DNA from 2 places in the Pseudomonas sp. FSO-7 genome. Region 2 is predicted to be linked to the other one. Evidence: predicted binding sites of a transcription regulator. Region 2 holds the regulator's gene; the other holds the start of a gene.
What was found. The regulator sigma-54, encoded in region 2, starts transcription at its own class of promoters, with help from an activator protein. The targets are predictions, from matches to a motif close to ANTGGCATNNANNTTGCTNT.
Positions count from the first base shown of each region.

Region 1 (14,423 bases), 630 kb from region 2:
TGCTGTTGTGCTGGCTGTGGATCACGAACAACCGCTGGTCGCGAATTTCGATGCGCACTTCGATTTCCGGGTCTTTCAACGAAATACCGGCCGCGCCGCACTGCCGGCGCAACTGGCTGCCGACGTACTTCTCCACATCCATCGAGCTGAACACGTGCTTGCCGGCGCGCTTGCAACGCACCGAAAAGATCTTGCCGGCCAATGCGTCACCATAATGAAGCATGCACTTGGCGAGGATGTCGTCGAAATCCCCCAGCGGGTATTCATCGACTTGCAAAAAATGCGCGATGCCCGGCATGCAGCTCAGGCGCTCGGTCATTTCCTTCAGAAGCTTGGGTTCGCTGACACGGGTTTCCAGTTCGAGGTTGTCCCACACGCCATTCACCACCACAGCCGGGTCCAGGTCTCGGAGCACGGCACGGATGTTCTTGGCCAACTGGCGGATGAAACGCATCCGTACCGGGCGGCTCTTGATGGTGATCTCGGGGAAGACTTTTACGATTAGTTTCATGAAAACAGCGCGCGAACGGCCAGCCGAAAAAGGGGGGCGCGGATTATAGCGGAAATTGCTCAAGGTTTAACCAGTTTATGTGCAGATGGTTTTGCATGCACCAAAACAGGTCATTATCGACTGACGACGCCACATTGCAGTGCGTTATTGTCTGACAATCTTTGATTTACGCCTTTAAAAGCGTGGATTTGGTGCAAAAAACCCATGCTGGGGCACTGGCATGCAATTTGCTCCCTTGTGAGGCAGGTTGCCTTGGCAGAGTATTCGCGCCGGCATCACCCATATCTAAGGGCACTCCACTACCCGCCCGAAGCCACCCGGAGGACATATGTCGAAGTCGGTTCAACTCATCAAAGATCATGACGTCAAGTGGATTGATCTGCGCTTCACTGACACCAAAGGTACTCAACATCACGTGACCATGCCGGCCCGTGATGCGCTGGACGACGAATTCTTTGAAATCGGGAAAATGTTCGACGGTTCCTCCATCTCCGGCTGGAAAGGCATCGAAGCCTCCGACATGATCCTGATGCCGGACGACGCAACCGCCGTCCTGGACCCATTCACCGAAGAGCCGACCCTGATCCTGGTCTGCGACATCATCGAACCCTCGACCATGCAAGGCTATGACCGCGACCCACGCGCCATCGCCCACCGCGCCGAGGAATACCTGAAGTCCACCGGCATCGGCGACACCGCTTTCTTCGGTCCTGAGCCTGAGTTCTTCATCTTCGACTCGGTCAAATTCAAGTCCGACATCTCTGGCTCCATGTTCAAGATCTTCTCCGAACAAGGTTCGTGGATGTCCGACCAGGACGTGGAAGGCGGCAACAAAGGCCACCGTCCAGGCATCAAGGGCGGCTACTTCCCGGTTCCACCGTTCGACTTCGACCACGAAATCCGTACCTCCATGTGCAACGCACTGGAAGAAATGGGCCAGACCGTCGAAGTTCACCACCACGAAGTGGCGACTGCCGGCCAGAACGAAATCGGCGTGAAATTCAACACGCTGGTCAAGAAGGCTGACGAAGTACAGACCCTCAAGTACTGTGTACACAACGTTGCTGACGCCTTCGGCCGCACCGCGACCTTCATGCCGAAGCCTCTGTACGGCGACAACGGTTCGGGCATGCACGTTCACATGTCGATCTCCAAGGACGGCAAGAACACCTTCGCAGGCGAAGGCTATGCCGGTCTGTCGGACACCGCCCTGTACTTCATCGGCGGTATCATCAAGCACGGTAAGGCCCTGAACGGCTTCACCAACCCGTCGACCAACTCCTACAAGCGTCTGGTACCAGGCTTCGAAGCCCCGGTGATGCTGGCCTACTCGGCTCGCAACCGTTCCGCCTCGATCCGTATTCCTTACGTGAACAGCCCTAAAGCCCGCCGTATCGAAGCACGCTTCCCGGACCCGGCTGCCAACCCGTACCTGGCCTTCGCTGCACTGATGATGGCCGGTCTGGACGGTATCCAGAACAAGATCCACCCTGGCGATGCCGCTGACAAAAACCTGTATGACCTGCCGCCTGAAGAGGCCAAGGAAATCCCGCAGGTCTGTGGCAGCCTGAAAGAAGCCCTGGAAGAGCTGGACAAGGGCCGTGCGTTCCTGACCAAGGGCGGCGTATTCAGCGATGACTTCATCGACGCTTACATCGCACTGAAAAGCGAAGAAGAAATCAAGGTTCGCACCTTCGTTCACCCACTGGAATACGAGCTGTACTACAGCTGCTGATCCAGTAAGCGCCGCCACGCACGGCGTGAGATAAAGAAAGGCCTCCTTCGGGAGGCCTTTTTTATGGGCGTCGGTTACGTGCATGATGCCCCGTCGCTCCCCTTAGAAGACGAGACTGCCCATGACTTTGCGCTTCAAGCTCTGCCTTGCCCTGTCTGCTGCGCTGCTGGCTACCACCGCCGAAGCCGCCTCGACTCACGCCCCTGAGGCCCTGACCCCGCTGCTTAACGCCATTGGCGAACGCCTGGCCATCGCCGATCAAGTGGCGCTGAGTAAATGGGACAGTGGCAAACCCGTAGAAGATCGTCAGCGCGAGCGTGAAGTCATTGCCGCGGCCGTCGCCCAGGCACCGGCCTATAAACTGAGCAGCGAAACCGTGGAAGCGTTTTTCGCCGCCCAGATAGAAGCCAACAAATTGGTGCAATACGTCGACTTGTCCGATTGGGCCCTGGACGGCAAGGCCCCGGACCTCCCGCGCCCGGACCTGGTGGGCCAGATCCGCCCGCAACTCGACCGCCTGCAAAAACGCCTGTTGCAGCAACTGGCCGACTTCGCCCCCTACCGCACCGACCCGCAGTGCCCACAATGGTTGGCCCGTGCCACCCACCACAACAAGCAGCACCCAGTGCACAGGCTCGCCCTGATCCGGGCAACCGCAGGGCTGTGCCTCTCCCCAACATCCTGAGCCCCCCCTTCCCCTGTGGGAGCGAGCCTGCTCGCGATGAGGCCTGCACATCCAACACCTCAGCGCCTGACACGCCGCCATCGCGAGCCAGCTCGCTCCCACAGGGATCCAGCGTCGGGCATAAAGGCTGTGAACACCACAGATCCAATGTGGGAGCGAGCTTGCTCGCGATGGGGCCGTCACATCCACTATTCAGCGACTGACACACCGCCATCGCGAGCAAGCTCGCTCCCACAGGGGATTGGGGGCGACAACTTGGGCCATCGCGCCGCCTAGCCTATGCTGCACCCATCACTTTTCGTTTTCGGTCGATTTTCATGGGTCGTGGTTTTTCAATCAGCCTGTTGTTGCTACTGGCTCTGCCCGCCGCTGCGCAGATCTACAAGTACACCGACGCCGAGGGCAACACCGCCTACAGCAACCAGCCGCCCCAAGGCATCCCGGCCCAGACGGTAGAGTTGCCGCCGCTCAACAGCATCGAGCGCCAATCCCCGGCCAGCCCGGACACACCGACGCCCCCCGCCACCCGCGAAGAGCCGCGCGATGCCTACGAAATCCTGGAACTGACCGACATCCCCACCGACGAGGCCCTGCGCGCCAACAACGGCACCTTCACCGTTGGCGTGCACGCTCAACCGCGCCTGCGCAGCCCGCATCTGTTCCGGTTGCTGCTGGACGGACAGCCCTACGGCCAGCCGAGCAACGTGCCGCGCCTGCAATTGGTGAACATCGATCGGGGCGAGCACAGCCTCGCGGTTCAAGTCGTCGACGGCGACAACCTCGTGCAGCAAAGCGAAACCGTCACCTTCACCGTGCAACGGGTGCACCAGCCATGATCCGCTGGTGGCTTGCGCTGGGCCTGGCGCTGACGGCGCTGCCCGGGGTGGCGCAGGTCTACACCTACATCGATGCCCAGGGCAATCGCGTGTTCACCGATCAGCCGCGCCCCGGCAACGCAAAGAAAGTCCAACTGCCACCCGGCAACCGGATGCCGGCGCCCACGGGTACAACCTCGGCACCCGCGGTCGAAGCCCGGCCCGAGCCGCTGTTTCATTACGAAATGCTCAGGCTCTTGATTCCCGAGCCGGACGCAACGATACGCAGCACCGCAGGCGAATTGATCGTCAGCGTCACCAGCGAACCCGGCCTGAAAAAAGGCCACCGCTACCGACTGTTACTTGATGGCAAGCCAACGGGCGCGCCGGGGCCGAGCCCGGTATTCGCCTTGAGCGACATCGATCGAGGCACCCATCACCTGGCGGTCGAAATCCTCGACGAGCAGGACCGTATCGTCGAACGCACCGCCAACCAGCCCTTCCACATGCAGCGCGTGTCCCTGGCGCAGAAGCGCCGCATCAAACCCTGCGCCACCGCCGATTACGGCCAGCGCCCCGAATGCCCCCTCGCCGAAAAGCCTGAAGAAGAAAAAAGCAGCATCTTGCCGTTCTTCTAACGCGGCCCACACCTTCGCACTATATTGGTGCAATAGCTTGCACGCTACTCAGATCCAAAACCCATTTTGGTTCGAAAGTACCCGAAAAAGCTGGCAGAACGCCACGCAACCGACCGAAAAACATCCTTTTGAGGCTCTAAACGCTTCTTTTCGGAGCCTTGGTTTGGTTTTTGCATTTTCCTGGCAACAGCGCATCAATCGCGCGCGCAATTTGGGACCGGTCCCGAGTTGCTACGCTCCAAAAGAGGTCCTGATGACCATTAGCGACGCACTACACCGCTTGCTGCTCGACAACCTCACCACCGCGACCATCCTGCTCGACGCCGAATTGCGCCTCGAGTACATGAACCCGGCGGCGGAGATGCTCCTGGCTGTCAGCGGCCAGCGCAGCCACGGGCAGTTCATCAGCGAGTTGTTCACCGAATCCGCCGAAGCGCTCAATTCCCTGCGCCAAGCGGTGGAGCAGGCTCACCCGTTCACCAAGCGCGAGGCGATGCTCACCGCCCTGACTGGCCAGACCCTGACCGTGGATTACGCGGTCACGCCGATCCTGAATAACGGCGCCACCTTGCTGCTGCTGGAGGTCCACCCACGTGACCGCCTACTGCGCATCACCAAGGAAGAGGCGCAGCTGTCCAAGCAGGAAACCAGCAAGATGCTGGTGCGCGGCCTCGCCCATGAGATCAAGAACCCCCTCGGCGGGATACGTGGCGCGGCGCAGTTGCTCGCCCGCGAACTGCCGGAAGAAAGCCTCAAGGACTACACCAACGTCATCATCGAGGAAGCCGACCGCCTGCGGAACCTGGTGGACCGCATGCTCGGCTCGAACAAGCTGCCGTCCCTGGCGATGTGCAACGTCCATGAAGTGCTGGAGCGCGTCAGCAGCCTGGTGGAAGCGGAAAGCCAGGGCTGCATCACCTTGGTGCGCGACTATGACCCGAGCATTCCCGACGTCTTGATCGACCGCGAGCAAATGATCCAGGCGGTGCTGAACATCGTGCGCAACGCGATGCAGGCCATCAGCAGCCAGAACGAACTGCGCCTGGGTCGCATCAGCCTGCGGACCCGCGCCATGCGCCAGTTCACCATTGGCCACGTGCGCCATCGCCTGGTGACCAAGATCGAGATCATCGACAACGGCCCGGGCATCCCTGCCGAGCTGCAGGAAACCATCTTCTTTCCCATGGTCAGCGGCCGTCCGGACGGTACCGGGCTGGGCCTGGCCATTACCCAGAACATCATCAGTCAGCATCAGGGCTTGATCGAGTGTGAGAGCCACCCCGGCCACACCACCTTCTCGATCTTCCTGCCACTGGAACAAGGAGCCACATCGACATGAGCCGTAGTGAAACCGTGTGGATCGTCGATGACGACCGTTCTATCCGTTGGGTCCTGGAAAAAGCCTTGCAACAAGAAGGCATGACCACCCAGAGCTTCGACAGCGCCGATGGGGTGATGAGTCGCCTGGCGCGTCAGCAACCGGACGTCATCATCTCCGACATCCGCATGCCCGGCGCCAGCGGCCTGGACCTGTTGGCGCGGATTCGCGAACAGCATCCGCGGCTGCCGGTGATCATCATGACCGCCCATTCCGACCTGGACAGCGCCGTGGCGTCCTACCAGGGCGGGGCGTTTGAATACCTGCCCAAGCCATTCGACGTCGACGAAGCCGTGTCGCTGGTCAAGCGCGCCAACCAGCACGCCCAAGAGCAACAGGGCATGGAGGAGGTGCCGGCCCTGGCCCGCACCCCGGAAATCATCGGCGAAGCGCCGGCGATGCAGGAAGTGTTTCGCGCCATCGGGCGCCTGAGCCACTCCAACATCACCGTGCTGATCAACGGCGAGTCGGGTACTGGTAAAGAACTGGTGGCCCACGCCCTGCACCGCCACAGCCCGCGGGCGGCGTCGCCGTTCATCGCGCTGAACATGGCGGCGATTCCCAAGGACTTGATGGAGTCCGAACTGTTCGGCCATGAAAAAGGCGCGTTCACCGGCGCGGCCAACCTGCGGCGCGGGCGCTTCGAGCAAGCCGACGGCGGTACGCTATTCCTCGATGAGATCGGCGACATGCCGGCTGACACCCAGACCCGCTTGCTGCGGGTGCTGGCCGATGGCGAGTTCTATCGGGTCGGCGGCCATACGCCGGTCAAGGTGGATGTGCGCATCATCGCCGCGACCCACCAGAACCTGGAAACCCTGGTTCACGCCGGCAAGTTCCGTGAGGACTTGTTCCACCGCCTGAACGTGATCCGTATTCATATCCCGCGCCTGGCGGATCGTCGCGAAGACATTCCGACCCTGGCCCGCCACTTCCTCAGCCGCGCGGCCCAGGAACTGGCGGTCGAGCCCAAGCTGCTCAAGAGCGAAACCGAGGAATACCTCAAGAACCTGCCGTGGCCGGGCAACGTGCGCCAGTTGGAGAACACCTGCCGCTGGATCACGGTGATGGCTTCGGGTCGCGAAGTGCACATCAGCGACCTGCCGCCGGAGCTGTTGAGCCTGCCGCAGGATTCGGCGCCCGTGACCAACTGGGAGCAAGCCCTGCGCCAGTGGGCCGACCAGGCCCTGGCCCGCGGTCAGTCAAGCCTGTTGGACAGCGCCGTACCGGCCTTCGAGCGGATCATGATCGAAACCGCCCTCAAGCACACCGCCGGTCGCCGCCGCGACGCCGCGGTGCTGCTGGGCTGGGGCCGCAATACCTTGACCCGCAAGATCAAGGAGTTGGGGATGAAGGTCGATGGTGGAGACGATGATGACGGGGATGAGGGCTGATCAGTCTTCAACCCTTCGCTGAACTTGAAGGCCCAATCGCGAGCAAGCTCGCTCCCACAATGGTTTTCGGTGTGCGCAAATACTTGTGAGTGCCGCCAGCCCTGTGGGAGCGAGCTTGCTCGCGATGCTTTTGAAGGCTTCATGCACCGCATCAATGCACTGCGAACCGCAATTGCACATGCGCCACACGCCAAAACCAACCGTCCCAACCCCGGAAAAACCGCACAAACAAAAGCAAAAGCCCCGTAATACGGGGCTTTCAGCCTCACCAGCAGCTTTTTTGTGACAGGCCATTTAAAACTGGCACGCCCCCTGCAATAGCTAGATCACTACCCAGTTTCGGGGACCTTGGTACAGGCAGGCCGGGGATTCCCCATTTTATACGGGCTCAGCGAGCCCACTGTTTTGGGGGCCTTGATACAGGCAGGTCAAGGTTTCCCTTCTTTACCCCCAGGGCCACCCGCTTGGCGCGGCCCTACCGTTTTGGGGACCTTGGTACAGGCAGGCCGGGGATTCCCTCTTTTATTGCTCCTGGAGACGGACCTCCAGCCGCCAGCGATCATCCACTTCGCTGCCGGTCCACTCCCCTCGCAACGGACGCGCCGCTACCAGCGTCAGCAACAATCCCTTGTCACTCAAACGCACCCGCCAGTTCACATCCTTGCCGTTGAGCTTGAGCTGGCCCTTCTGCGGCCGGCCTTCTGCTTGAAACAGCAGCGCCACTGAGCCGTCGACAATTTCGCCATGGAGCTTGGGTTCATTGTTGAACCAGGCCACCAGCGTTCCGTCTGTCACCTCGACCTGTTGCAACGCGCTTGGGTCGGGCGTGGTCAGGCGCCCGATCATCAGCCCGACCATCATGCCGAAGATCGCCAAAGAGCCCATCACCCGAGGCATTAGCTTCGAACGTCGGTCGGTTTGCGGCGTAGAATGCCGCTCATCTTTATCTGCGGAGCCGTGCATGTTTCACGTCATCCTTTTTCAACCGGAAATTCCGCCGAATACCGGCAACGTCATCAGGCTGTGCGCCAACAGCGGCTGCCACCTGCATTTGATCGAGCCGCTGGGCTTCGACATGGACGACAAGCGCCTGCGCCGCGCCGGCCTCGACTACCACGAGTATGCCACCTTGCAGCGTCACGCCGACCTCGCCAGCTGTCTGGAAAGCCTCGGGCATCCGCGCCTGTTCGCCTTTACCACCAAGGGTTCGCGGCCGTTCCATGACGCCAGCTTTGTCGCCGGTGATGCGCTCCTGTTCGGCCCGGAAAGCCGTGGCCTGCCGGCCGACGTGCTGGACGCCTTGCCCGCCGAGCAGCGCCTGCGCCTGCCGATGCGCGAAGGCTGCCGCAGCCTGAACCTGTCCAACACCGTGGCGGTGGCGGTTTATGAGGCGTGGCGGCAGAACGGCTTCGCCTGAGCCCTTCCCGTCAGCCAGAAACACCTGTGGGAGCGAGCTTGCTCGCGATAGCGGTGTATCAGTCAACAGCAAAGTCGACTGACCCAGCGCTATCGCGAGCAAGCTCGCTCCCACAGGTTTTGCGTCTTGGCTTACAGACGCGATACCGCTTACTGAACGGTCGCGCCGCCTTCTTGTTGCATGCGCTGCAGTTCTTGCGCATACAGGGCATCGAAGTTCACCGGCGCCAGCATCAGGGCCGGGAACGAGCCGCGGGTCACCAGGCTGTCCAGGGTTTCCCGGGCGTAGGGGAACAGGATATTCGGGCAGAATGCGCCCAAGGTGTGGCTCATCGAAGGAGCATCCAGGTTCTTGATCAGGAAGATCCCGGCCTGCTGCACTTCGGCGATGAACGCCACTTCGTCACCGTTCTTCACGGTGACCGACAGGGTCAGCACCACTTCGTGGAAGTCATCTTCCAGGGCTTTCTGACGGGTGTTCAGGTCCAGGCCTACGCTCGGCTCCCACTGCTGGCGAAAGATCGCCGGGCTTTTCGGAGCTTCGAAGGACAGGTCACGTACATAAATGCGCTGCAAGGAGAATTGCGGTGCGGTTTCTTCTTCGCTGGCAGCTGTGTTCTGTTGGTCAGTCATCGCAGATCCTTCTTACTTTCAGGTTCTTTAGTGGGAAATTCAGGCCTTGAGCAGCGCGTCGAGCTTGCCGGCGCGCTCCAGGGCGAACAGATCATCGCAACCGCCCACGTGGGTGCTGCCGATCCAGATCTGCGGCACGGACGTGCGTCCGGCCTTCTGGGTCATTTCGGCGCGCAGTTGCGGCTTGCCGTCGACCTTGATCTCTTCGAAGGCCACGCCTTTGTTCTGGAGCAGGAACTTGGCTCTGGAGCAATAGGGGCAGTAATCGCTGGAATAGACAACAACGTGGGGCATTTCACTTCACCAGGGGCAGATTGTCGGCTTTCCAGCTGGCAACGCCACCGGACAGCTTGGCGGCGGTAAAGCCGGACCTCATCAGCTCGCGGGCGTGGGTGCCGGCATGCTGGCCCTGGGCGTCCACCAGGATCAGCGTCTTGGCCTTGTGTTTTTCCAGTTCGCCGATGCGGGCGATCAATTTGTCCTGGGGAATGTTCACCGCCCCGACAATGTGACCAGCGGCGTAATCCTTGCTCGGACGGATGTCGACCACGATACCGGCATCCTTGTTGACCAGCGCGGTCAGCTCGCCAGTACTCAGGCTGCGACCGCCGCCCTGCATCGTGTGGGCAACCAGCAACGCCAGCAGCACGACGAAGATACCGACGAGAATGTAGTGGTTAGTGGCAAATTGAATCAGGTGAGCAACCATCGAAGGAGGTTCCAGGGCGTTAAAATGTCGGCCAGTATACACAGCACACAAGGCCGGCCAAACCCCGCCCGGCGGTGACGCCGCCGGAACTTACCTTTAAACTGCCCGTCCCTTTTCCATCGTCTTCTTTTAACCCGCCACGAGTGGATTCCATGACTACCACGCCTAAACCTTTGGTCCTGATGATTCTCGACGGCTTCGGTCACAGTGAAAGCCACGAATCCAACGCCGTGTATTCGGCCAACAAGCCCGTGCTGGACCGTTTGTGGGCCACCGTGCCCAACGGCCTGATCTCCGGCAGCGGCATGGACGTCGGCCTGCCGGACGGGCAGATGGGCAACTCCGAAGTCGGCCACATGAACCTCGGCGCAGGCCGCGTGGTGTACCAGGACTTCACCCGCGTGACCAAATCGATCCGCGACGGTGAGTTCTTCGAAAACCCGACCATCTGTGCCGCCGTGGATAAGGCCGTGGCCGCCGGCAAGGCCGTGCACTTCATGGGCCTGCTGTCCGACGGTGGCGTGCACAGCCACCAGGACCACCTGGTCGCCATGGCCGAACTGGCGGCCAAGCGCGGCGCCGAGAAGATCTACCTGCACGCGTTCCTCGATGGCCGCGACACCCCGCCGAAAAGCGCCACGTCGTCGATCGAGCTGCTGGACGCCACGTTCCAGGCCCTCGGCAAGGGCCGCATCGCCAGCCTCGTCGGCCGCTACTACGCCATGGACCGTGACAACCGTTGGGATCGCGTGTCCCAGGCCTATAACCTGATCGTCGACGGCAACGCCGAATTCAACGCCGCCACAGCCCAGGAAGGCCTCCAAGCCGCTTACGAGCGCGGCGAAAGCGACGAATTCGTCAAGGCCACCACCATCGGCGAGCCGGTGAAAGTCGAAGACGGCGACGCCGTGGTGTTCATGAACTTCCGCGCCGACCGCGCCCGCGAACTGACCCGGGTGTTTGTCGAAGACGATTTCAAGGAATTCGAACGCGCCCGCCAGCCAAAACTGGCCGGTTTCGTGATGCTGACCCAATACGCCGCCAGCATTCCCGCGCCATCGGCCTTCGCCGCCGGCAGCCTGGAAAACGTGCTGGGCGACTACCTGGCGAAAAACGGCAAGACCCAGCTGCGCATCGCCGAGACCGAAAAGTACGCCCACGTGACGTTCTTTTTCTCCGGCGGCCGTGAAGAGCCTTTCCCGGGCGAAGAACGCATCCTGATCCCCTCGCCGAAAGTCGCCACCTACGACCTGCAACCGGAGATGAGCGCGCCGGAAGTGACCGACCGCATCGTCGACGCCATTGAAAACCAGCGTTACGACGTGATCGTGGTCAACTACGCCAACGGCGACATGGTGGGCCACAGCGGGGTGTTCGACGCGGCGGTCAAGGCCGTGGAATGCCTGGACACCTGCGTTGGTCGCATTGTCGAGGCCCTGGAAAAGGTTGGCGGCGAAGCATTGATCACAGCTGACCATGGCAACGTCGAGCAGATGTCCGACGAATCCACCGGCCAGGCCCACACCGCCCACACCACCGAACCGGTGCCGTTCATCTATGTCGGCAAGCGCGGCTTCAAGGTCCGCGACGGCGGCGTGCTGGCCGATGTCGCGCCGACCATGCTGATGCTGCTGGGCATGGAGAAGCCGGCGGAGATGACCGGGACTTCGATCCTGGTCTGATCCGCAAACCCTGTGGGAGCGAGCTTGCTCGCGATAGCGATCTTCCAATCGACATCTTTGTTGAATGTGCTGGCGCCATCGCGAGCAAGCTCGCTCCCACATGGGTTTTTGGTGTTTTTTGGGCCAGTTATCACACAGCCCCAAATGGGCGTTTTTTTTGCAGCGTGGGGCGGGCATACTAGGCCGTCCCTTTCCCTGGTGTCGCCCGCCTCTATGCTTCGCGTCCTGATAGCCCTCGCTCTGACCTGCTTGCTCCAACCGGCCTTTGCCGACGAGCGCGCGCAAACCCAACAACAGTTGGAAGCCACGCGCCAGGACATTGCCGAGCTGAAAAAGCTGTTGGGCAAGTTGCAGGAAGAGAAATCCAGCGTGCAGAAAGACCTGCGCGGCACCGAAACCGAGATGGGCAAGCTGGAGAAGCAGGTCGACGCCCTGCAAAAAGAGCTGAAGAAAAGCGAATCCGAGCTGCAGCGGCTCGATGGAGAGAAAAAAAAACTCCAGAGCGCGCGCACTGAACAGCAAAAGCTGATCGCCATCCAGGCCCGGGCCGCCTACCAGAACGGCCGCCAGGAATACCTCAAGCTGCTGCTCAACCAGCAGAACCCCGAGAAATTCGCCCGCACCCTCACCTATTACGATTACCTGAGCCAGGCCCGCCTGGAACAACTCAAGAATTTCAACGAAACCTTGCGCCAACTGGCTAATGTCGAAAAAGACATCGAGCTGCAGCAGGCCCAGTTGCTGGTGCAGAAAAGCAGCCTCGACACCCAGCGTGAAGAACTCGAGAAGGTTCGCAAGGAACGCCAGGTGGCTCTGGCCAAGCTCAATGACGACGTGAAGGCCCGCGACAGCAAGCTCAAGGCCCGCGAGCAGGACCAGGCCGAACTGGCCAACGTGCTGAAAACCATCGAAGAGACCCTGGCTCGCCAGGCCCGAGAGGCGGAAGAAGCGCGCCAGAAAGCGCTGATCGCCCAGCAGGAAGCCGAAAAAAAGCGTTTGCGTGAAGCCCAGGCCGACGCGGACGCCGGCGACGCACCGCGCCAACCGGCAAAAGCCAGCCCCGGCGCACTGGTTTCCAGTGACGGCGAAACCTTTGACGGCGCTTTTGCTTCAGCCCGAGGCAAACTTCCATGGCCGGTCAATGGTCGATTGCTTGCGCGCTTCGGTGAAACCCGCGGCGACGACACCCGCACCAAATGGGACGGGGTGATGATCAGCGCTTCCGCCGGCAGCCAGGTGCATGCCGTGCATGGCGGGCGCGTGGTCTTCGCCGACTGGTTGCGCGGCGCCGGCCTGCTGGTGATCCTCGATCACGGCAACGGCTATTTGAGTCTGTACGGCCACAACCAGACGCTGCTCAAGTCGGCGGGCGATGTGGTCAAGGCCGGTGAGTCCATCTCCACGGTCGGTAACAGTGGCGGGCAGGATACGCCAGCACTGTATTTCGCTATTCGTCAGCAGGGTCGCCCCAGTGACCCGGCCCAATGGTGTCGTGCGCAAGGATAAGCGCGCCCATCCTATTAAGGAGTTCGTTCGACATGCTGCATTTGTCCCGCCTTACCTCGCTGGCCCTGACGATCGCCCTCGTGATCGGTGCGCCCCTGGCTTTCGCCGCCGAACCGGCCCCATCGGCACCCGCCGCCACGGCTGCGACCACCAAGGCCCCGCTGCCGCTGGACGAGCTGCGCACCTTTGCCGAGGTCATGGACCGGATCAAGGCCGCCTACGTGGAACCGGTGGATGACAAGATGCTGCTGGAGAACGCCATCAAAGGCATGCTCAGCAACCTTGACCCCCACTCGGCCTACCTGGGGCCGGACGATTTCGCCGAGCTGCAGGAAAGCACCAGCGGCGAGTTCGGCGGCCTGGGCATCGAGGTCGGCAGCGAAGACGGCTTCGTCAAGGTGGTCTCGCCAATCGACGACACGCCTGCTTCCAAGGCCGGCATCCAGGCCGGTGACTTCATCGTCAAGATCAACGGCCAGCCGACCCGCGGCCAGAGCATGACCGAAGCCGTGGACAAGATGCGCGGCAAGATCGGCCAGAAGATCACCCTGACCCTGGTACGCGACGGTGGCACACCGTTCGACGTGACCCTCACGCGGGCGGTCATCCAGGTCAAGAGCGTGAAGAGCCAACTGCTGGAATCGGGCTACGGCTACATCCGCATCACCCAGTTCCAGGTCAAGACCGGCGAAGAAGTCGCCAAGGCCCTGGCCAAGCTGCGCAAGGACAACGGCAAGAAACTCAACGGCCTGGTCCTGGACCTGCGTAACAACCCCGGCGGCGTGCTGCAATCGGCGGTGGAAGTGGTGGATCACTTCATCACCAAGGGCCTGATCGTCTACACCAAGGGCCGCATCGCCAATTCCGAGCTGCGCTTCTCGGCCACCGGCAACGACTTGAGCGAAGCCGTGCCGTTGGTGGTGCTGATCAACGGCGGCAGCGCTTCGGCTTCGGAAATCGTTGCCGGTGCCCTGCAGGACCAGAAGCGCGGCGTGGTCATGGGCACCACCAGTTTCGGCAAGGGTTCGGTACAGACCGTATTGCCACTGAACAACGACCGTGCCCTGAAGATCACCACCGCGCTGTATTTCACGCCCAACGGCCGCTCCATCCAGGCCCAGGGCATCGTCCCGGACATCGAGGTGCGCAAGGCCAAGATCACCAACGAGCAGGACAGCGAGTACTTCAAGGAAGCCGACCTGCAAGGTCACCTGGGCAATGGCAACGGCGGCGCCGACAAACCGACCGGTTCCGGCGCCAAGGCCAAGCCAATGCCGCAGGATGACGATTATCAGTTGGCCCAGGCCTTGAGCTTGCTCAA
Region 1 covers NZ_CM184193.1:431,982-446,404, reverse strand. Annotated here, with positions in the region: gene thiI (tRNA uracil 4-sulfurtransferase ThiI) at 1-511, opposite strand, end outside; gene glnA (type I glutamate--ammonia ligase) at 840-2,246, shown strand; gene AC515T_RS01970 (chorismate mutase) at 2,368-2,931, shown strand; gene AC515T_RS01965 (DUF4124 domain-containing protein) at 3,249-3,767, shown strand; gene AC515T_RS01960 (DUF4124 domain-containing protein) at 3,764-4,384, shown strand; gene glnL (nitrogen regulation protein NR(II)) at 4,638-5,723, shown strand; gene ntrC (nitrogen regulation protein NR(I)) at 5,720-7,156, shown strand; gene AC515T_RS01945 (hypothetical protein) at 7,679-8,119, opposite strand; gene AC515T_RS01940 (tRNA (cytidine(34)-2'-O)-methyltransferase) at 8,118-8,573, shown strand; gene secB (protein-export chaperone SecB) at 8,723-9,205, opposite strand; gene grxC (glutaredoxin 3) at 9,245-9,499, opposite strand; gene AC515T_RS01925 (rhodanese-like domain-containing protein) at 9,501-9,914, opposite strand; gene gpmI (2,3-bisphosphoglycerate-independent phosphoglycerate mutase) at 10,067-11,596, shown strand; gene AC515T_RS01915 (murein hydrolase activator EnvC family protein) at 11,810-13,102, shown strand; gene AC515T_RS01910 (S41 family peptidase) at 13,135-14,423, shown strand, end outside.
Region 1: a site for sigma-54 is predicted at 726-745, ahead of glnA (type I glutamate--ammonia ligase). Genes of this name have one in related genera too.

Region 2 (14,423 bases):
CAGCACTTCAAAGCCCTTGGCTTGCAACTGGGCCACGACCCATTCACGGTGCTCGATGACCCACTGGCAGGTCCGGTCGAAATGCTCGCGATCATCGAACGCCGCCGCGCCGCCGACATTTGCCAGGCGATCCAGCGGGTAGGAGTTGAAGCTGTTCTTGATCCGCTCCAGCGCTTCGATCAGGTCAGGATGGCCCACCGCCAGGCCCACGCGTAGCCCCGCCAGCGAGCGGGACTTGGACAATGTCTGGGTCACCAGCAGGTTCGGATAACGGTCCACCAGGCTGATGGCCGTTTCGCCGCCGAAGTCGATGTAGGCCTCGTCGACCACCACCACCGAATCCGGGCTGGCCTTGAGGATCTGCTCGACCGCCTCCAGCGCCAACAGGCAGCCGGTCGGCGCGTTCGGGTTGGGGAAAATGATCCCGCCGTTGGGTTTGGCGTAATCGGCCGGGTCGATCCGGAATTGCTCATCCAGCGGCACCGCCTCGAACTGGATGCCGTACAACCCGCAATACACCGGATAGAAGCTGTAGCTGATGTCCGGAAACAACAGCGGCTGGTCGTGCTGCAACAGGCCGTGAAAAATGTGCGCCAGCACTTCATCCGAGCCGTTACCCAGGAACACCTGGTTGCTCTGCACGCCGTAGTAGCGGGCCACGGCGCCTTTGAGCAGGTCGCTGTTGGGGTCCGGATACAGGCGCAGGTTGTCATTCAGTTCGGTCTGCATCGCCGCCAGGGCCTTGGGCGATGGACCGTAGGGGTTCTCGTTGGTGTTGAGCTTGACCAACCGGGTCAGCTTCGGCTGTTCACCCGGCACGTAGGGCACCAGGTTCTTGACGAACGGGCTCCAGAATTTACTCATTTCAGTTCCCCTGCCGTTCAACGGATGGCTCGTCAATGGATGGCTCATCAAGAATGCGGTATTCGGCGCTGCGGGCATGGGCGCTCAGCGATTCGCCACGGGCCAGCACCGAGGCGGTCTTGCCCAGTTCGGAAGCACCCTGCTCGGAGCAGAAGATGATCGACGAACGTTTCTGGAAGTCATACACCCCCAGCGGCGACGAGAAGCGCGCGGTGCCGGACGTCGGCAACACGTGGTTAGGACCTGCGCAATAGTCACCCAGGGCCTCACTGGTGTGGCGGCCCATGAAGATCGCACCGGCGTGGCGGATCTGCGGCAACCAGGCCTGCGGGTCGGCGACCGACAGCTCCAGGTGTTCCGGCGCGATGCGGTTGGCAACCTCGATGGCCTGCGCCATGTCATCGACCTTGATCAGCGCCCCACGGCCATTGATGGAGGTGTTGATGATCTCGGCGCGGTCCATGGTCGGCAGCAGCTTGTCGATGCTGGCGGCGACCTTGTCGAGGAACTCGGCGTCCGGGCTGACCAGGATCGCCTGGGCGTCTTCGTCGTGCTCGGCCTGGGAAAACAGGTCCATGGCGATCCAGTCCGGATCGGTCTGGCCGTCGCACACCACGAGGATTTCCGAAGGGCCGGCGATCATATCGATGCCGACCTGGCCAAACACGTGGCGCTTGGCGGTGGCGACATAGATATTGCCCGGCCCGACCACCTTGTCCACCCGTGGCACGCTTTCGGTGCCATAGGCCAGCGCGGCAACGGCCTGGGCGCCACCGATGGTGAACACCCGGTCCACGCCAGCGATGCAAGCGGCGGCCAGCACCAGTTCGTTGATTTCACCGCGCGGGGTCGGGACGACCATGACCACTTCGGTCACACCGGCGACCTTGGCCGGGATGGCGTTCATCAGCACCGAGGACGGATAGGACGCCTTGCCGCCCGGTACGTACAGGCCGGCGCGGTCCAGTGGCGTGACTTTCTGGCCCAGCACCGTGCCGTCGGCCTCGGTGTAGCTCCAGGAGTCCTGTTTCTGCCTTTCGTGATAGTCACGCACCCGCGACGCGGCTTTTTCCAGGGCTTCGCGCTGGGGCACGGTGATCCGGGTCAGGGCCAGTTCCAGGCGCTCGCGCGGCAGGATCAGGTCAGCCATGGACGCCACTTGCAGGCCGTCGAATTTCTGGGTGAATTCCACCAGGGCGGCATCGCCACGCTCGCGCACGGCCTTGATGATGTCCAGCACCCGCTGATTGACCGAGTCGTCAGACACGCTTTCCCAGCTCAGCAGATGATCCAGATGATGTGCGAAATCCGGGTCGGCAGCGTTGAGTCGGCGAATCGAAGTGGGAGCGGTCATAGCGAGGGCCTCATTAATGGCAAATGCTCAGGCGCCCTAAGCTACCAGTCCATTCGCGTGGGCACCTGAGAAAATTGGCTATGACACGGATAGACGGGCGCGACTCAAGGCCGCGCAGGTGAATCAGCCGCGGTGTCGCGATTCCACTGCCTTGCGCAGGGTATCGATCAGAGCCTGGATACGAGCATGCTGCATTTTCATCGACGCCTTGTTGACGATCAACCGGGAGGTGATGTCAGCGATGAAGTCCTGGGGTTCCAGGCCGTTGGCCCGCAGGGTGTTGCCGGTGTCGACCACGTCGATGATCTTGTCCGCCAGGCCGATCAGCGGCGCCAGCTCCATCGAACCGTACAGCTTGATGATGTCGACCTGACGGCCCTGCTCGGCGTAATAACGCTTGGCAATGTTGACGAACTTGGTCGCCACGCGCAAACGCCCCTTGGGCTCCGGCGCGCCGACTTTACCGGCGGTCATCAGCTTGCAACGGGCGATCCGCAGGTCCAGGGGCTCGTACAGGCCCTGGCCGCCGTATTCCATCAGCACGTCCTTGCCGGCAACGCCCAGGTCGGCGGCACCATGTTCCACATAGGTCGGCACGTCGGTGGCACGCACGATCAGCAAGCGCACGTCGGCCTGGGTCGTGGGGATGATCAGCTTGCGGCTCTTGTCCGGATTCTCGGTCGGCACGATGCCCGCTTCAGCCAGAAGCGGCAGGGTGTCGTCAAGGATGCGGCCCTTGGACAGTGCGATGGTCAACATGGGAAACGTCAGTCCTTATCAAGGTACTCATGCCCGGTCGCAAGCGGCGCCGGACACACATCGAGGGTGCAAAGACCCTCGATGTGAAACAAAATCAACGGGCACATCCTTGTGCCCACGGAAAGCGCCTGCGCGACGATCATACTGCGTTGAAAACAGGCTCGGAATGCTCATTGACAACCAGTCAACTCCGCTTCCTCGCCTGTTTTCGCCTTGCCTGATCGCCGCGCAGTCACTTTCCAATTAGCCCGGCACGCGGCGGATCTTGGCGCCGAGCATCTGCAGTTTTTCTTCGATGCACTCGTAGCCACGGTCGATGTGGTAGATGCGGTCGATCAGGGTATCGCCTTCGGCAATCAGGGCCGAGATGACCAGGCTGGCCGAAGCCCGCAGGTCGGTGGCCATGACGGGCGCGCCCTTGAGTTTCTCGGTGCCGGTGACGATGGCCGTGTTGCCTTCGACCTGGATCTTGGCGCCCATGCGGTGCAGTTCGTAGACGTGCATGAAGCGGTTTTCGAAGATCGTCTCGATCACCGCGCCGGTGCCTTCGGCAATGGCGTTGAGGGAGATGAACTGCGCCTGCATGTCGGTCGGGAACGCCGGGTATGGCGCGGTCCGCACGTTGACAGCCTTGGGCCGCTTGCCGTGCATGTTCACTTCGATCCAGTCTTCGCCGCAGGTGACTTCGGCACCGGCTTCCTTGAGTTTCTCCAGGACGGCTTCGAGGATGGTCGGATCGGTATCCTTGACCTTGACACGGCCACCGGTGACGGCAGCGGCCACCAGGTAGGTGCCGGTTTCGATCCGGTCCGGCATCACTTTGTAGGTGGCCGAATGCAGCCGCTCGACGCCATCGATGGTGATGGTGTCGGTGCCGGCACCGCTGATCTTGGCGCCCATGGCGATCAGGAAGTTCGCCAAGTCGACCACTTCAGGCTCGCGAGCGGCGTTTTGCAGCACGCTGCGGCCCTTGGCCAGTGCGGCGGCCATCATGATGTTCTCGGTACCGGTCACGCTGACGGTATCGAAGAAGAAGTGCGCGCCGCGCAAACCGCCTTTCGGCGCCTTGGCCTTGATGTAGCCACCTTCGACGTCGATCACCGCGCCCATGGCTTCCAGGCCGCGGATGTGCAGGTCCACCGGACGCGAGCCGATGGCACAGCCGCCAGGCAAGGCGACTTCGGCTTCACCGAAACGGGCGACCATCGGCCCCAGTACCAGGATCGACGCACGCATGGTCTTCACCAGCTCGTACGGGGCGATCAGGGTCTTGATGGTGCGTGGGTCGATTTCGACGCTGAGCTTCTCGTCGATCACAGGCTCGATGCCCATGCGGCCGAACAGCTCGATCATCGTGGTGATGTCGTGCAGGTGCGGCAGGTTGGCCACGGTCACAGGACCGTCGCACAGCAGGGTCGCGGCCAGGATGGGCAGGGCGGAGTTCTTTGCCCCGGAAATACGGATTTCGCCATCAAGACGAACGCCGCCGGTAATAATCAGTTTATCCATAAGAATCTCGAGGCCCTTGGGCTCAGGTGCGCTCGGCCCAGGCCGCGCTGCTGAAAAATTTCATCGTGACCGCGTGGATGCTGCCATCGGCAATCCATGGGTTCAAATGGGCATAGATGCTCTGCTGACGCTTCACTGGGCTCAATGCCGCCAGTTCATCGCTGATTACGTTCAGCTGGAAGTTGCAGCCTTCGCCTTCAACTTCCACCTGCGTACCAGGCAGCTTTCCTTCAAGGAAGCTCTTCACTTCTACAGCCTGCATGCTCAACCTCAATCGGCGCCCTGTGCGCGCGGGTCGCACATCATACAAAAAAGCCCCGCGCCTGCGAACCCCGCGAAGCAGGACTCTGACGGGGGGACTTTTCCAACGATGTGGGTCAGGAGTGCGCCAACAGCTCGGTCAGCTCGCTGACCTGGGCTATTTCGCGCATGTCTTCGGGCATCCCACGGATGCTCCACGTTTTGCCGGCCGCCTTGGCGTCCCGCATGAAGCACAGCAGCAGCGACAAGCCGACACTGCTGGACTTCTGCACCGCCGAGCAGTCAATGATCACTTCGGCGCCGCCGACGGACTTGATCAGCGCCTGGCCCTGCTTGCGCAAGGCCGGGCCGGTGCGGTAGTCCAGCACGCCACTGAGCAGCAGCTCACCGGCGCCGCCCAGACGAACGGCCGACTCACTCACCGACTCGATCATTGTTCCTGCTTCTCTTTGGCTTCTTCGGTCACTTCCTTGGCCTTGGCGACTTCACCGGCCCAACCGTCGATGGTCTTGTCCAGGTCGTTGCCGTTGCGCTGCATCGCATCGGCGAACTGATCGCGGAACAGCTTGCCAATGTTGATGCCATTGATGATCACGTTGCGCACCTTCCACTCGCTGTTGATTTTCTCCAGCGTGTAGGAGACAGGGTAGACCGCGCCGTTGTTGCCCTTGACCTGCATGTCGACGCTGGTGCGGGTGCCGCTTTCATCCTTGGCCGGGGAAACGGTGATGCCCTGGTTGTTGTATTCCAGCAAGGCGTTGCCATAGAACTGCATCAGGCTGCGCTTGAAGTTCTCCTGGAAGCGGGTCATCTGCGCCGGGGTTGCCTTGCGCGAGTACTTGACGGTCATGATGCTCTTGGAAATGCCATCGGCGTCCACCACGGGGCCGACGATGCCGTTCAGCGCGTCATAGAACGCGCTGGGGTCCTGCTTGTATTTCTCTTTATTGGCGGCAAGGTCCGCCAACAACCGGGTGGTCGTGTCCTGGATGATGTCATGGGCCGAAGGCGCGGCCACGGCGTTGGCCATCAACGGCAGCGCCGCGAGCAGCACCAACAGGCTACGTCGCAAGATAGAGATCATTCAAAAGCTCCTCATTTGGCGTCTTTGCTAACGGTATTGAGCAGGAATTTACCGATCAGGTCCTCGAGCACCAGGGACGACTGCGTGTCATGGATGACCCCGCCGTCCTTGAGCACGGTGTCTTCCCCACCCACGCTGATGCCAATGTATTTCTCGCCCAGCAGCCCGGCCGTGAGAATAGATGCAGTGGAGTCAGTCGGCAGGTTGTCCACGCGCTTTTCCAGCTGCAGCGTCACCCGACCGGTGAAATCCTCGCGGTTCAGATCGATTGCCGTGACCTTGCCGATGGTCACACCGGCCATGGTCACCTTGGCTCTGACCGTCAAACCGGCGATATTGTCGAAATTGGCATAAAGTTTATAAGTATCGGTGCTTGCCGTCGGCGCCAGTCCACTGACCCGCAGGGCCAGCAGCAGCAAAGCCAGGATGCCAGCCAGCAAGAAAAGGCCGACACCGATTTCCAGGGTGCGGTTTTGCATCAGAAATCTCCAAACATCAAGGCGGTCAGAATAAAGTCGAGGCCCAGGACCGCCAGCGAGGCGTACACCACGGTCTTGGTTGTGGCACGGCTGATCCCCTCTGAAGTGGGCTCACAGTCATAGCCTTGAAACACGGCGATCCAGGTCACGACGAACGCGAACACGGCACTTTTGATCACGCCATTGAGAACATCGTCGAGGAAGTCGACGCTGTTTTGCATGTTGGCCCAGTAGGAACCCTCATAGACCCCCAGCCAGTCGACGGCCACCCACGAACCGCCCCAGATCCCCACGACGCTGAAAATCATCGCCAGCACCGGCAGGGAAATGAAGCCGGCCCACAGGCGCGGGGCAATGATGTACTTGAGCGGGTCGACGCCGATCATTTCCAGGCTGGACAACTGCTCGGTGGACTTCATGTTACCGATTTCAGCCGTCAGCGCCGAACCGGCCCGCCCGGCGAACAGCAGCGCGGTCACCACGGGGCCGAGCTCGCGCAGCAGCGTCAGGGCGACCATCTGCCCGACCGCCTGCTCCGAACCGTAGCTGGACAAAATGCTGAAGCCCTGCAGCGCCAGCACCATGCCGATGAAGATCCCGGAGACCACGATGATCACCAGGGACATCACACCCACCGAGTGCAACTGCTTGACCAGCAGGCCAAAGCCGCCGCCCGTCGCGTTGCGACCGAGCAATGCGTGCATCAGGAACAGCGAGGAACGGCCCAGCACCGCCACCACGTCGATGCCGGAGCGGCCGAACAGGCGAATTCTTTCCAATAGTGATTTCTTGCGCATCAGCGCTTCCCCAGCAGATCGGTACGGTAATCCGTGGCCGGAAAATGGAACGCCACCGGCCCGTCCGGATCACCTTTCATGAATTGGCGAATACGCGGGTTGTCCGAATCCGCCAGTTCCTGCGGTGTGCCCTGTCCCAGCACCTGGCCATCGCCGACCACATAGATGTAGTCGGCAATGCTGGCGGTTTCGGCCAGGTCGTGGGAGACCACGATACTGGTGATGCCCAGCGCATCGTTGAGCAGGCGGATCAGGCGCACGAGCACACCCATGGCGATCGGGTCCTGGCCGACGAAGGGTTCGTCGTACATGAGGATCTTCGGGTCGAGGGCAATCGCCCGCGCCAGCGCGACCCGCCGCTTCATGCCGCCGGACAGCTCGTCCGGCATCAGGTCGATGGCGCCACGCAGCCCGACGGCCTGCAACTTGAGCAGGACGATGTCGCGGATCATTTCTTCCGGCAGGTCGGTATGGACCCGCAACGGAAACGCCACGTTCTCGAACACATCGAGGTCGGTGAACAGCGCGCCGCTCTGGAACAGCACGCCCATGTGCTTGCGCGCATCGAACAGGTCGCTGCGAGACAATTGGGGAAGATTCTGGCCATTGACCCAGACTTCGCCGGCGCTGGGGCGCAACTGTGCCCCCATCAGCCGCAGCAGCGTGGTCTTGCCACACCCGGAAGGCCCCATGATGCCGGTGACCTTGCCCCGTGGTATGCGAATATCGATGTCATTGAAAATGCTGCGCGTCCCTCGCTTGAAGGACAGCCCCTTCAGCTCGACCGCGTAGGCGTTGTCGGCACTCATCTAAACTCCTTGCGATGCAGCCTCACATTCGAATGCCCTGGGCAGCCGACAAGCGCCGGCACCGCCGGGCACGCGAACCGGCGGCGAACTATATCACTGCAACAGCCAAGCGCCCAAGGCCAACGCCCCGCCCGTTAAGCCTGGCTTAAGGTAAAAGCCACATTTTATGTCAAACGTTGCGGCCCCTTGAACAAAGCATGACGAACTTACGTGAGGGAATTGTTCATTACCGCTATAATCGCCGCCTTTTCATCGGGCTATACGATTTCAGACATGAGCCAATCCAGCGACCTGATTCAATCGGCACAACGTACCATCCGCCTCGAGCTCGAAGCCGTGCAAGGCTTGCTGCCCCATATCGACGCTGATTTCGTACGCGCCTGCGAGATGATTCTGGCCAGCAAGGGCCGCGTGGTCGTGGTCGGCATGGGCAAGTCCGGGCACATCGGCAACAAGATCGCCGCCACCCTCGCCAGCACTGGCACCACGGCCTTTTTCGTCCATCCGGCCGAAGCCAGCCATGGGGACATGGGCATGATCACCCGGGACGACATCATCCTGGCCCTGTCCAACTCCGGCTCCACCAACGAAATCATCACCCTGCTGCCGCTGATCAAGCGCCTGGGCATCCAGTTGATCAGCGTGACCGGCAACCCCGACTCGCCGCTGGCCAAGGCCGCCGAAGTGAACCTCAATGTCAATGTCGAACACGAAGCCTGCCCGTTGAACCTGGCACCGACCTCCTCCACCACCGCCGCCCTGGTCATGGGCGATGCCTTGGCCGTGGCGCTGTTGGAAGCCCGAGGTTTCACGGCGGAAGACTTTGCTTTTTCCCATCCCGGTGGCGCCCTCGGCCGTCGCCTGCTGCTGAAAGTCGAAAACGTGATGCACGCCGGCCAGGAATTGCCACAGGTCGTGCGCGGCACACTGCTCAAGGACGCGCTCATGGAGATGACCCGCAAGGGGCTGGGCATGACGGTGGTCCTGGAGGCCGACGGCAAGCTCGCCGGGATTTTTACCGACGGCGACCTGCGCCGCACCCTGGACCGCACCATCGACATCCACAGCGCGACCATCGAACAAGTCATGACGCCCCACGGCAAGACCGCCCGCGCCGAGATGCTCGCCGCCGAGGCCCTGAAAATCATGGAAGACCACAAGATCAGCGCCCTGGTGGTCGTCGATGACGACGACCGTCCGGTGGGCGCCCTGAACATGCACGATTTGCTGCGTGCGGGAGTCATGTAAATGAACACAGACCTGTTGCAACGGGGCAAAGCCATCAAGTTGGCCGTGTTCGATGTGGACGGCGTGCTGACCGACGGTCGCCTGTACTTCCTCGAAGACGGCAGCGAATTCAAGACCTTCAACACCCTCGACGGCCAAGGTATCAAGATGTTGATGGCCGCCGGCGTACAGACCGCTATCATCAGCGGCCGCAAGACTCCGGTGGTCGAACGGCGTGCGAAGAACCTCGGCATCCCGCACCTTTACCAGGGTCGCGAAGACAAACTGGTGGTGCTGGACGAGCTTCTGGGTCAACTCAACCTAAGCTATGAACAGGTGGCCTACCTCGGTGACGACCTGCCAGACCTGCCGGTGATTCGCCGGGTCGGCCTGGGCATGGCGGTCGCCAACGCGGCCGGCTTCGTCCGCGAGCATGCCCACGGCGTCACCACGGCGCGAGGCGGCGAAGGTGCGGCCCGCGAATTCTGTGAACTGATCCTGCGCGCCCAGGGCCGCCTCGAAGCGGCCAACGCCGCGTACCTGTGAGCCATTTATGCTGAGCAAAAAGATTCGCACCATTGTGGTGTTTGCCTGTATCGCGGCGATTTTCGCCGCAGTGGGCTATTGGAACATCAGCCCCGAACGGTTTCTCGACCAGCCTGCACCCCAGGTCGAGGAGCGGATCGACTGGTACGCCACCAACACCCATACCCTGCAGTACCTGCCCGACGGCAAAGTGCAATATGAGATGACGTCCGACAAGGTCGACCACGTAAAGGCCACTGACATTACGCTGGTCACCAAGCCGGACCTGAACATGTTCCGCGGCACCGAATTCCCGTGGCACGTGCAGAGCGAGCACGCCGAAGTCAATTCCGGTGGCACCGAAGTGGAACTGATCGACTCGGTACGCATTGCCCGAACCGACGAGAAAAACCGCACGACCGTCATCACCAGTACACGCATGACCGTGTTCCCACAGCAAGAATATGCGCAGACCGAGCAACCCGTTAGAATCGACGGCGCCGGGGGTGTATCGACCGGCACGGGAATGAAAGCGTATTTGAAGGAAAGCAGGATACACCTGCTATCGAACGTAAGAGGACAGTATGAAGCTCGCTAAAACCCTCCCTATTTTGCTCAGTCTGGGCGCAGCACTGGGAAGCGCGAGCGCCTGGGCTCTTCCCAACGACCGCGACCAGCCTATCCGCATCCAGGCCGACGACGCCCAACTCGACGACAAGAATGGCGTCGCCACCTATAAAGGCGACGTGATCATCACCCAGGGCTCGATGAAGGTCACCGGCAACACCGTGACCATCACCCGCACCCCGTCCGGCGATATCGATGTGGTGACCTCGGTGGGCAACCTGGCCTATTTCGAACAGATGCAAACCGCGGGCGACACCAAGCCGGTACAGGGCTACGGGGTCACTATCCAGTACCACGCCTCCCAGGATCGCGTGGTTCTGATCGACCGTGCTAAGGTCGTCGACAAGGACAACAACGTTACCCAAGGCGAGAAAATCGTCTACGACACCAACAAGAAACTCGCCAGCGCCGGTCGCGCCACCGGCAGCAAGGTGACCGAGCAGCGTCCGCGGATCGATATGGTGATCCAGCCTAAAAAGAAAACCGAGCAGAAGGCCCAGTAATGGCAACTCTGAAAGCTCAGCACTTGGCCAAGAGCTACAAGAGCCGTCAAGTCGTGCGTGATGTCAGCCTGTCCATCGACAGCGGCCAGATCGTCGGCCTGCTCGGCCCCAATGGCGCGGGCAAGACCACCTGCTTCTATATGATCGTCGGCCTGGTCCAGGCCGATCAGGGTCGCGTGCTGATTGACGACCTGGATGTCAGCCACCAGCCGATGCACGGTCGGGCGAAGGCCGGCATCGGCTATTTGCCGCAAGAAGCATCGATCTTCCGCAAACTGTCGGTTGCCGACAACATCATGGCGATCCTCGAGACCCGCAAGGAACTCGACAAGGCCGGCCGTCGCCAGGAACTGGAAAGCCTGCTGCAGGAATTCCACATCAGCCACATTCGCGACAACCTGGGCATGAGCCTGTCGGGTGGCGAACGGCGCCGCGTGGAAATCGCCCGCGCTCTGGCCACCGCACCGAAGTTCATCCTGCTCGACGAACCGTTCGCCGGCGTGGACCCGATCTCGGTGGGCGACATCAAGCAGATCATCCATCACCTCAAGGCCAAGGGTATCGGCGTGCTGATCACCGACCACAACGTGCGCGAGACCTTGGACATCTGCGAAACCGCCTACATTGTCAATGACGGCCAATTGATCGCCGAAGGAGACTCCGCCGCGATCCTGGCCAATGACCTGGTCAAGGAAGTGTACCTGGGCCATGAGTTCCGCCTGTAAGCACACGTGTCTGGCGAATTGCCTGGGCGTCGTTTAATTTTATTATGGCGACGCTCTAGGCAAACACTTCAGTTTCAGGCATATAATTTGCTTAATTTTGGCGCTCCGGCGCCCTGTAGTGGATGGCGCATGTGCGCCGGCGAATAAGGTGTTAAGCCCCTGCCATGAAACCATCGCTAGTCTTGAGAATGGGCCAGCAGCTGACGATGACACCGCAGCTGCAACAGGCCATCCGCCTGCTCCAATTGTCGACCCTGGACCTGCAACAGGAAATCCAGGAGGCCCTGGAGTCCAATCCGATGCTCGAACGCCAGGAAGAAGGCGACGACTTCGATAACACCGACCCGCTGGCCGACAACGTCGAGCAGAAGACCAACACCGAGATCCCGGAACCGTCCTACCAGGAAGCCGCCCCAACGGTGGATAACCTCGAGGATGGCGAATGGAACGAGCGCATCCCCAACGAACTGCCCGTGGACACGGCCTGGGAAGATGTCTACCAGACCAGCGCCAGCAACCTGCCCAGCAGCGATGACGACGAGTGGGACTTCACCACCCGCACCTCGGCCGGCGAGAGCCTGCAAAGCCACCTGCTGTGGCAACTGAACCTGGCACCGATGTCCGACACCGATCGCCTGATCGCCGTGACCCTGATCGATTGCATCAACAACCAGGGCTACCTGGACGAGACCCTCGAAGAAATCCTCGAAGCCTTCGACCCCGAGCTCGACATCGAGCTGGACGAGATCGAAGCCGTCCTGCATCGCATCCAGCAATTCGAACCGGCCGGCATTGGCGCCCGCAACCTGGGCGAGTGCCTGTTGCTGCAACTGCGCCAGTTGCCTGCCAAGACGCCATGGCTGGCCGAAGCCAAGCGACTGGTCACCGATTACATCGACCTGCTGGGCGGTCGCGACTACAGCCAGTTGATGCGTCGCATGAAGCTCAAGGAAGATGAGCTGCGCCAGGTCATCGAACTGGTGCAGAGCCTCAACCCGCGCCCCGGCTCGCAGATCGAATCCACCGAGCCCGAGTACGTGGTCCCCGACGTGATCGTGCGCAAGCACAACGATCGCTGGCTGGTGGAACTCAACCAGGAGTCGGTGCCCAAGCTGCGGGTCAACGCCCAGTACGCCGGTTTCGTCAAGCGCGCCGACACCAGCGCCGACAACACCTTCATGCGCAACCAGTTGCAGGAAGCCCGCTGGTTCATCAAGAGCCTGCAAAGCCGCAACGAAACCCTGATGAAAGTGGCCACCCAGATCGTCGAGCATCAGCGCGGCTTCCTGGAGTACGGCGATGAAGCGATGAAACCGTTGGTCCTGCATGACATTGCCGAGGCAGTGGGCATGCACGAGTCGACGATTTCCCGGGTGACCACCCAGAAATTCATGCATACCCCCCGGGGCATCTATGAATTGAAATACTTTTTCTCCAGCCACGTCAGCACCTCCGAAGGCGGCGAATGCTCGTCCACGGCCATCCGCGCGATCATCAAAAAACTGGTGGCCGCGGAAAATCAGAAAAAGCCGTTGAGTGACAGCAAGATCGCTGGTTTACTGGAGGCACAAGGCATTCAGGTGGCCCGCCGTACCGTCGCCAAGTACCGTGAATCCCTCGGGATCGCGCCTTCGAGCGAACGCAAGCGGTTGATGTAACAGGCCACGCCACAGCGTTCCAGTGGCAGGCATTTCTGCCTGCCGCTTTATGCACTGGCAACGAAGGAGAAGCTGTATGCAAGTCAACATCAGTGGACACCAACTGGAAGTGACCGAACCCCTGCGCACCTACATCGGCGAAAAACTCGACCGATTGGAGAGGCATTTCGACAAGATCACCAACGTGCAAGTCACGATGAACGTCGAAAAGCTGCTGCAGAAAATCGAAGCCACGCTGCATATCCCCGGCGGAGAAGTGGTTGCCAACGCAGAGCACACAGACATGTATGCCGCGATTGACCTGCTGACCGACAAGCTGGATCGCCAACTCAAAAAGCATAAGGAAAAGACCCAGAGCCTCCTCCAGGGCGCGACCGGTCGTTAACCCCCCCAATCCATGATCCGACTAGAAACCATCCTGACCCCCGGCCGTTCCCAAGTGAACGCGCCGGGCGGCAGTAAAAAGAAAGCCCTCGAACAAATTGCCAACCTGATCCACCGCGAGGTGCCGGATCTGGAAATGCAGGACGTCTTCGAGGCCCTGGTTGCCCGTGAAAAACTCGGTTCCACCGGTTTTGGCAACGGCATCGCCATTCCCCATTGCCGCCTCAAGGGTTGCACCACGCCAATCAGCGCACTGTTGCACCTTGAAGCCCCCATAGATTTCGACGCCATCGACGGCGCGCCGGTCGACCTGCTGTTTGTATTGCTGGTTCCGGAAGCGGCGACCGATGCGCACCTCGAGCTGCTGCGCCAGATTGCCAGCATGCTGGACCGCAAGGAAGTGCGCGAAAAACTGCGCAGCGCGCCGAGTAACGAAGCTCTGTACCAGGTGGTCCTGGACGAGCAGAACGGTCATTAAACATGCGCATGATCATCGTCAGTGGCCGCTCCGGCTCCGGTAAAAGCACGGCCCTCAACGTGCTTGAGGACAGCGGCTACTACTGCATCGACAACCTGCCCGCCGGCCTGCTGCCGGAACTGGCCGAGCGCGCCCTGATCCACACCGAGCTGGCGCAGCCGCTGGTGGCGGTGTCTATCGATGCACGCAACCTGCCGAGCCACCTGTCGCGCTTTCCCGAACTGCTCGCGGAAGTGCGCAGCCGGCATATCCAATGCGATGTGTTGTACCTGGATGCCGATGAGGAGACGCTGCTCAAGCGTTTTTCCGAAACGCGCCGGCGTCACCCCCTGAGCAACGCCAACCGCTCCCTGGCCGAAGCCATCGAGGATGAAAGCCAG
Region 2 covers NZ_CM184193.1:1,065,022-1,079,444, reverse strand. Annotated here, with positions in the region: gene hisC (histidinol-phosphate transaminase) at 1-864, opposite strand, end outside; gene hisD (histidinol dehydrogenase) at 866-2,218, opposite strand; gene hisG (ATP phosphoribosyltransferase) at 2,342-2,977, opposite strand; gene murA (UDP-N-acetylglucosamine 1-carboxyvinyltransferase) at 3,221-4,486, opposite strand; gene AC515T_RS04550 (BolA family protein) at 4,509-4,748, opposite strand; gene AC515T_RS04545 (STAS domain-containing protein) at 4,864-5,169, opposite strand; gene AC515T_RS04540 (MlaC/ttg2D family ABC transporter substrate-binding protein) at 5,178-5,831, opposite strand; gene mlaD (outer membrane lipid asymmetry maintenance protein MlaD) at 5,843-6,310, opposite strand; gene mlaE (lipid asymmetry maintenance ABC transporter permease subunit MlaE) at 6,310-7,107, opposite strand; gene AC515T_RS04525 (ATP-binding cassette domain-containing protein) at 7,107-7,916, opposite strand; gene AC515T_RS04520 (KpsF/GutQ family sugar-phosphate isomerase) at 8,190-9,164, shown strand; gene AC515T_RS04515 (KdsC family phosphatase) at 9,165-9,689, shown strand; gene lptC (LPS export ABC transporter periplasmic protein LptC) at 9,697-10,266, shown strand; gene lptA (lipopolysaccharide transport periplasmic protein LptA) at 10,253-10,798, shown strand; gene lptB (LPS export ABC transporter ATP-binding protein) at 10,798-11,523, shown strand; gene AC515T_RS04495 (RNA polymerase factor sigma-54) at 11,688-13,181, shown strand; gene hpf (ribosome hibernation-promoting factor, HPF/YfiA family) at 13,258-13,566, shown strand; gene ptsN (PTS IIA-like nitrogen regulatory protein PtsN) at 13,579-14,043, shown strand; gene rapZ (RNase adapter RapZ) at 14,046-14,423, shown strand, end outside.